DNA from 2 places in the Xanthobacter sediminis genome. Region 2 is predicted to be linked to the other one. Evidence: riboswitches for the same ligand, from Rfam matches in the RefSeq annotation. Region 2 holds a riboswitch; the other holds the start of a gene.
The links. A riboswitch is a leader RNA that binds a small molecule or an ion and turns the genes downstream of it on or off. The one in region 2 is predicted to bind cobalamin.
Positions count from the first base shown of each region.

Region 1 (4,204 bases), on a different contig from region 2:
CCATCCTCCACCCCCAGCTCCTCGAAGGCGAGGCGGCAGGCGCGCAGCTTCTCGATGAAGTCCTCGCGCGGCACCGTCACCTTGCCGTCCTGGTGGCCGCACTGCTTGGCGTCGGACACCTGGTTCTCGATCTGGAGGCAGCAGGCGCCGGCCTTGATCATCTCCTTGGCGAGCAGGTAGGTGGCATGCTCGTTGCCGAAGCCCGCGTCGATGTCGGCGATGATCGGCACCACATGGGTCTCGAAACTGTCGATGGCGGCGATGGCCTCGGCCTCGGCGGCCCGGTCGCCCTTGGCGCGCGCGGCCTTGAGCGCCTTGAACAGGTCGTTGATGGCCACCTCGTCCGCCTGGCGCAGGGAGACGTAGATCTCCTCGATCAGGTCCGCCACCGAGGTCTTCTCATGCATGGACTGGTCCGGCAGGTGGCCGAAGCGGTTGCGCAGGCCCGCCACCATCCAGCCGGAAAGGTAGACGTAGGCGCCCTTCGCCGTGCCCTTCAGGCGCTTCACGGACTTGATCATCTGCTGCGCGTGGAAGCCCGACCAGCAGCCCAGCGACTGGGTGAAGCGGGAGGAGTCGGCGTCATAGGCCGCCATGTCGGCACGCATCACCCTGGCCATGGCGCGGGCGATGTCGAGATGGGTGTCGAATGTGTTCTGGAGGCGGAGCTGGATGATGTCGTCCACGCTCACGCCGCCGGCCGCCACGCCTTCGGGGAACCGCGCCTTCAGTTCGGCGGCGAGTTCGGCGTAGCTCTTGCGCTGGCCCATGGGGTCTTCCTCTTCGCGTTTCGGCTGCTGCGCACCGGCTGCGATTTGTCTTGCAGCCGGATCGTTTCCTCACAATATTTGCCAACGAGACAGCGCGGAATGACTGAAAATGCGTGGATTTGCGAGGCATAGACCGCTGATTTGCAAATGTTGCGAATCCCGGAGCCGGGCATGAAGAAGACCTTCGTCGGCGTGCGCCTGAAGCGGCTGCGGGAGGAACGGGGCCTCACCCAGGCGGCGCTGGCCCAGGCGCTCGGCCTCTCCGCCAGCTATCTCAACCAATTGGAGAAGAACCAGCGCCCCCTCACCGTGCCGGTGCTGCTGAAGATAAACGAAATCTTCGGCGTGGACGTGCAGCTGTTCTCGGAGGGGGACGAGGGGCGGCTGGTGGCGGACCTGCGCGAGGTGTTCGCCGATCCGCTCAACGGCGAGCAGGTGAGCCTCGCCGAGCTGAAGGAGGTCGCCTCCGCCATGCCCGCGCTCGGCCGCGCCGTGGTGGCCCTGCACCGGCGCTGGCGCCACGCGCTGGAGCGGGCGGATGCCATGGCGGGCGAGCTCGGCCTCGGCACCGGCGGCATCGCAACCCACGCCGCGCCCATGCCCTACGAGCAGGTGCGCGATTTCTTCTATGCCCACCACAACTACTTCGCGGAGCTGGACGAGGCCGCCGAAAAGCTGGCGCAGAACGCGGATCTCAGCGCCGGCGACATGGCCGAGGGCCTTGCCCGCCATCTGGAAGCGCGCCATGGCGTGCGCGTGGCGCGTGCCGAAGGCGAGAGCCAGCGCCGGTTCCTGCCCGGCGAGCGTGTATTGCGCCTCTCCCGCCGGCTCGACGACGGCCAGCGCGCATTCCAGATCGCCACCCAGCTCGCCTTCCTGGAGGCGGGCGAGGCCATCACCCGCCTCGCCCGCGCGGCGGCCCAGGGCGCGCCGGAAACCCACGCCCTCGCCCGCATCGGCCTCGCCAACTATTTCGCCGGCGCGCTGCTGATGCCCTACGGCGCCTTCCTCAAGGCCGCGGAGGCGGAGCGCTACGACATCGAGCGGCTCGGCGCGCGCTTCGGGGTCGGCTTTGAGACCATCTGCCACCGCCTCTCATCGCTGCAGCGGCCGGGGGCGCTGGGGGTGCCGTTCTTCTTCATCCGGGTGGACCGGGCGGGCAACATCTCCAAGCGCCAGTCGGCCACCGATTTCCACTTCTCGCGCGTGGGCGGCACCTGCCCGCTGTGGAACGTCTACGAGGCGTTCGCCCAGCCCGGCCGCATCCTCACCCAGCAGGCACAGATGCCGGACGGGCGCACCTATCTGTGGATCGCGCGCACCGTGCACCACGCCGCCGGGGGCTACGGCGATCCCGGCAAGACCTTCGCCATCGGCCTCGGCTGCGACATCCGCCATGCCGGGCGGCTCGTCTACTCGCGCGGCCTCGCCCTCGCGGACCCGGCTGCGGCGACCCCCATCGGAGCCGGTTGCAAGGTGTGCGAGCGCCCCGCCTGCCCCCAGCGCGCCTTTCCTCTCATCGGCCGCCCGCTGGCGGTGGACGAGAACCGCAGCGCCTTCACGCCCTATGCGGCGGGCTGAAGCGCCTGCAAATGAAATTACGACATAAGCATGTCCTTATATGGCGCTTGACAGCGTCATCTTCCCCGAACAGACTGCCCGGCGTCGAGGTTCCGCGGACCGGTTTTTCCGGCGCCGCGGCTAAGAGGGAAGCCGGTGCGAAGCCGGCGCTGCCCCCGCAACTGTCAGCGGCGAGCCAAGCTCCATCCATGCCACTGGGCGCAAGCCCGGGAAGGCGGACGCAAGGCCGTGACCCGTGAGCCAGGAGACCTGCCCCGGCAACAGAAACGTCCTCGGGCGGGGTGTCCCGGTGGTGCGCTCAGGCTCCGCCGGCTCCCGCCGCGCGGAGGCTCGACGCCTGCCCTCACGGCCCGCCCACAGCACAAGGGCTTCATGCCGTGACCGCCTCCGCCAATTTCCGCTCCACCATCCCCGTCGCCACCCTGGGCACGCCCCGCATCGGCCCGCGCCGCGAGCTGAAGGCCGCGCTCGAAAGCCACTGGGCCGGCAAGACCTCCGAAGCGGAGCTGCTCGCCGCCGCCGCCGCCCTGCGCGCGCAGAACTGGGCGCGGCAGAAGGCGCGGGGCATCACCGTCATCCCCTCCAACGACTTCTCGCTCTACGATCAGGTGCTGGACACCAGCGTGATGGTGGGCGCCATTCCCGAGGCCTACGGCTGGAGCGGCGGCAAGGTGCCGCTCTCCACCTATTTCGCCATGGCGCGCGGCAGCGGCGGCGCGGCAACAGGCGCCTGCGGCCACGTCCACCACGCCGGCGCGGGTGCCCCGGCCCAGGAAATGACGAAGTGGTTCGACACCAACTACCATTACATGGTGCCCGAGCTCGCGCCCGGCCAGCGCTTCGAGCTCGCCTCCCTCAAGGCCGTGGAGGAATATCGCGAGGCCAGGGCCCTGGGCTATGAGACACGCCCTGTGCTGCTCGGCCCCGTCACCTTCCTGAAGCTCGCCAAGTCCAAGGCGGCGGACTTCGATCCCCTCTCCCTGCTCGGAAACCTGCTGCCGGTCTACACGGACATGCTGCGCCGCCTCGTCGCCAACGGCGCGGAATGGGTGCAGGTGGACGAGCCCTGCCTGGTGCTCGACCTCGACGAGGCCACCCGTGACGCCCTGCGCCGCGCCTACGGCGCCTTCGCCCGCGCGCTGCCCAGCCTCAAGATCATGCTCGCCACCTATTTCGGCGCGCTCGACGACAATCTGGACACGGCTCTTTCCCTGCCGGTGGCGGGCCTGCACCTCGATCTCTCCCGCGCACCGGAACAGCTCGAAACGGTGGCGGCGCGGGCGCCGAAGGGCCTCGTGCTCTCGCTCGGCGCCGTCGACGGGCGCAACATCTGGCGGGCGGATCTGCCGGCCCTGGTGGAGCGCCTGAAGGATGTGGTGGCGCGGCGCGGCACCGATCATGTCCAGATCGCGCCCTCCTGCTCGCTCCTCCATGTCCCCATCGATCTGGACCAGGAGACCGATCTCGACCCGGAGCTCAAGTCCTGGCTGTCCTTCTCGCTGCAGAAGATGGACGAGCTGCGCGTGCTCGCCGCCGCGCTCTCCGGCGCGCGCGACGAGGTGAAGGTCGCGCTCGAGGCTTCCGCCGCGGCCGCCGCGACGCGACGCGCCTCGCCCAAGGTGCACAATGCCGCCGTCGCCTCCCGCATCGCCATGGTCACGGACGAAATGGCGCGCCGGAAGAATTCCTTCGCCGCGCGCGCCGAGCTGCAGCGGCGGCGCTTCGGCCTGCCGGCTTTTCCCACCACCACCATCGGCTCCTTCCCGCAGACGGAGGAGGTGCGCAAGGCCCGCGCCGCCCATGCCAAGGGCGCGCTCGACGACGGCGCCTACGCCGCCTTCCTGCGCGAGGAG
Region 1 covers NZ_JBAFWH010000001.1:277,217-281,420, reverse strand. Annotated here, with positions in the region: gene V5F61_RS01100 (isocitrate lyase) at 1-770, opposite strand, end outside; gene V5F61_RS01095 (short-chain fatty acyl-CoA regulator family protein) at 942-2,351, shown strand; cobalamin riboswitch at 2,422-2,622, shown strand; gene metE (5-methyltetrahydropteroyltriglutamate--homocysteine S-methyltransferase) at 2,729-4,204, shown strand, end outside.
Region 1: linked by a shared signal. The riboswitch ahead of metE (5-methyltetrahydropteroyltriglutamate--homocysteine S-methyltransferase) and the one ahead of V5F61_RS17360 (CbtB domain-containing protein) in region 2 are both predicted to bind cobalamin.

Region 2 (4,204 bases):
CGGTCACCGTGACCACCGGCCGCCGCCTGCGCGATTTCGGCTGGCCGCAGGGCGCGGACACCATCGTGGTGATGCTGGACGGCGAATGCAGCTTCCAGGGGCTTGAGCCGGAGGGCCTCCACGTCTGGTGGGGCGCCTTCCTCGGCATGCCCGAGCAGGTTTTGGAGGCGGGCCCGCTGGCGCAGGCGGGCCCCCGCATCCTCGCCGCCCGCGCCGCTGCCCGCGCGCGGCACGGCTGGATCATGGATACCTATCTGCTGCGGCGCGGGTGAGCGCCCGGCCGGCGGAACAGCGCCGCCCCGGCAGCGCCCAGCGCCACCACCACCCCGCCGGCCGCAAGCAGGCTCGGCGGATGGCGGGCGATGTCCCGCCATTCCGGCATGATGACCTCGGCCGTGTTGAAGCTCTCGCTGCTGAACTGACAGATGACGTTGAAGGCGGCGTTACGCTCCAGCTCCCGCGTCATCTCCTGGTCGAGCTTCAGGGCCGCATCCTGCCGGCCCGGCATGTCCCGCATGTGCACGAGCAACGCGCGCAGCGCCGAAAGATAGGCGTGCATGCAGGCGTTGAAGGGGCTGTCCTCGTCGGCCACGCTGCCGGGCATCAGGCCCCACAGGCAATAGGTGCGCTGGAGCGCGGCGAAGTTCGCGAGCCGCCGGAAGGTGGGATCGGTCCGCATCTGGCTCTGCGCCGCGGCGCGGATGGCCGGCGCATAGCCCGCGATCACAGCCATCTCGCCATGGGTGAGGCCGGCGATCTCGAGCCCGCTCCGCTCGCCCTGCACCGTCTGCCGGTGGGCGTTGGCCGGAAGCGGCGCCAGCAGCGCCAGCCATGCCGGCACGAGCAACGCCAGCCGCCAGACGCACGCGCCGGAACGCCTTCCGCCCGCATCGGCTTCACTCTTCTTCATGCCGGGAGACGTCCAATCTCGCTTGAAGGGATCGAGAACGCGAGGGAGCCCATGCGGGCCACGGCCAGGACCCCGGGGGATGAATCATTTCCACCCGTGTGAAGGCCCGCACGTGCGCTGCGTGGATGGGGCGCGGCTTGCCGGGTTTGCACCAGAAGCGGGCACCAGCTCACGGCGATCGCGCAGGCCGTGAGCCGATAGTCCGCGGGCGGAGCCTCAACCTCCCCCAACCAGGAACACGCTATCGCGCGCCCGCCACGGGGGTGAGCCGCGCGGAGCCCGAGCCGGCATGAGCGAGGGTGCGTTCCGCCACGTACCCGAACAGCAGGCCCAGCGTCGTCCATATGATCGCCTGGAGGCCCAGGGAGGCGAGGCGGAACTGCCACAGCAGCGTGGCGGGGAACTGCTCGGGCACCTCGTTGACCGACGGCAGCGCGGCCTGGAGGAGCACCACGAGCAGCGCATAGGCGGCGACCCCGGCGAGCACGGCGTTCCAGGCGCCGAGCCCGGCGCGCAGCCGGCGGACGAGCGCCACCGAGGCGGAAGCGGCGACCAGCGAAGCCACCAGCATGGCGAAGTAGAGCTGGGTCCTGAGGCCGATGGTTTCCGGGTCGCCCACCGCCGGCGGATTGGGCGGATATTTCAGCCCCGGCACCAACACCAGCACGACGAAGCCGCCCAGCGCCAGAAGGCCCGCGGTCGCCCGCGGCGACAGGGTCGTCAGCCGGCCCTGGGAAAAGGCGAAGACCAGCGCGAACAGGCCGCCCAGGGCGGCGGAGAAGGTGACGACGCCCGTGAACAGGCCGACGCCGGCCTGCACTTCGCGGCTCACGAGCTCCGGCTCGGGCGCTTCGCCCTTCGCCTGGCCCGCGGCTTCCTCCAGTGCGATGGCGTGCGCCACCGGGGGTTCCCCGAACACCCGCGCGAACCCGAACGCGAGAAGTCCCGCGACCACGCCGACAAGCATGCCGCGCAGCAGGAGATTTCCGACCATGACGCGCTCCTCAGTGGCAGGGAAAGCCGAGGAGATGGCGCCCGTCGTGCACGAATTCGTGCACGTAGGACCCGGAAATGAGGGATGTGGCTCCCTCCTCCGCGCCGACGAAATAGATGGCGAGCAGGAGGATGAGACCAGCGAACACCGCCCACGGCAGGATCTCGCTCACCGGGATGGGAGCGGGGTGGACGGCAGGCTTCAGGACAAGATCAGACATGGCGCACTCCGGGGATGACGCGTCCCGCTGGGTGAATATGGTCGAGTGCGGATCAGATCTGACTTTCGGGACGACAATGAAGGCCCCGATCTACAGTGGCGCGACCGTGCCGGAATTTCACCGGCTTCCAATCGGCATTCGACGGCCCAAGCTAGGCGCCGGCACACCCGCGTGTCAACGGAATGTGGCATCGCGATGCCACGCCGTGGCATTTTGCATGGCATGCTACGCCTCACGCTCCTCAGCCACGCCCCCACCGCGGCCATGCGCCGGGCCGTCTTTCCGGCGGACGAGCCGGCAGAATCACAGACCCTGGCCGGCCTCGCGGGGCTGGCGGCGTGCCTGCCCCGCCACGACCGCGCGTTTACGAGCCCGGCCCTGCGCGCCCGGCAGACCACGGAGGCCCTTGGGATCGAGGCCGGGGCGGAGCCCGCCCTCGCGGATCTCGATCACGGCCCGTGGGCGGGGCACGGCATCGCCGACATCGCGGCATCCGAGCCTAAGGCCTTTGAAGCGTTCATGCGGGACGACATCCGCCCGCCCCAAGGCGGCGAGACCGTGGCGGCCCTCAAGGCGCGCCTCGCCGCATGGATGGAGCGCCAGAGCGGCGGGCGCGGGCACACGGTGGCGGTGACCCACGCGGCCGTGATCCGGTGCGCCGTCCTCCTCGCCCTGGAAGCGCCTGCCGCCGCCTTCTGGCGGATCGACGTGGAGCCGCTGAGCCTGACCGACCTGCGCTTCGACGGGCGGCGCTGGGCCTTGCGATCGCTCAACCGGAACCTCACGCGGGAGGCGTAGCGGCGCAGTCCGACGACACGACGCACCCTATTGCCGGAGCGGACCCGCCCCGCCGGGCGCCGACGCACGCCTGAGCGCGGCAGGATACGCGCGCGAGGCCCCCTTCTGCGGTCAGAGCTTGTAGGAGGTGCGGAACGCCCCCCAGTGGCGACCGGCGACGAAGATGGGCGCATCCACCTCGCGCATCATCACCACCTCGCCGCCCATCTGCCGGGCATAGACCTGCACCAGATAGGGCTTGGTGTTGCGCGCGGCCAGGAGGCCGGCGCGATCATCGAAGATGCGGCGGTTGCGGCTGTTGGCATTGTTCCACACAGGGTCGCCCGGCCGCTGCGGCTTGGAATAGCGGGCATTGTGCACCGGCAGATAGCCGTTGATGTCCACCGCCACGCAGAAGGCCAAGCTGCGGTCCTCTTCCACCATCGCCTCGATCAGCGTGGGCAGCAGTCGTTCGAGCAGCGGGAGGGAGGCGGTCTCCACCTGCTGGGGGTCGGAGCCCGGTACCGGCCGGTATTGGGTGTCGAACAGCTCCGGCTGCGAGATCAGCCTGTTCCGCAAGGCCTCCTCAAGGACGAGGCGCACCTTTTCGGCTCCCGCGCTGGCGCGGGCAATGGCGGGCGCCGCCTCCCTGGCGAGAGCAGCGAGGCGCGCCTTGACGGCCTCGTTCTCGCAATCATCGAAGGCCACATGGCAGCCGAGCGCGCTGATGCCCACCACCCGGCCGGCGAGAAGCCCCATGCCGCCCAGTTCCAGCCGCACCGGCGCGCCCACCACCGGCGCCGGAGAGAGCGCGGCGAGCAGCACCCCGCCCTGCGACAGGTCCAGCGTCTTCACGCTCTGGCTGGAGCCGGCGAAGCTGGCGCGGCCGTGGATCTCCACCGGCCAGCGCTCGAACCGGCGGCGATCGCCCATGGCGGTCTGCCGCAGCACGCTGAGGAGATGGCGGGCCATCTCCCGCACGCCGTCGGCCACCTGCGCGGTGCTGCGCTCGATCTCGGCGCCGGTTTCTGCGGCGGCGCCGGTGGCAGCGCTGATGGAAAGGGCACGCGACGCCACCGTCTCGGCAAAGCGCTCCACCCCCTCGGCGCTGCGGTGGATGTCGTCCATGGTGTCCGCCTGCCCGGCGACGGCATCGGCCACGCGGGCCGCCACCGGGCTGATCTCGGCGATGGTGGTGCCGATCCGGCCGATGGCCTGATCGCTGGCCTTCGCCGCGAGGGCGAGGCGCTCGATCTTCTGGGAGATGTCCTGCGTCGCCTTCTGGGTCTGGCCGGCCAGCGAC
Region 2 covers NZ_JBAFWH010000015.1:44,177-48,380, forward strand. Annotated here, with positions in the region: gene cobF (precorrin-6A synthase (deacetylating)) at 1-272, shown strand, start outside; gene V5F61_RS17350 (hypothetical protein) at 251-910, opposite strand; gene V5F61_RS17355 (CbtA family protein) at 1,152-1,904, opposite strand; gene V5F61_RS17360 (CbtB domain-containing protein) at 1,915-2,124, opposite strand; adenosylcobalamin (AdoCbl) riboswitch at 2,126-2,280, opposite strand; gene V5F61_RS17365 (histidine phosphatase family protein) at 2,347-2,922, shown strand; gene V5F61_RS17370 (methyl-accepting chemotaxis protein) at 3,034-4,204, opposite strand, start outside.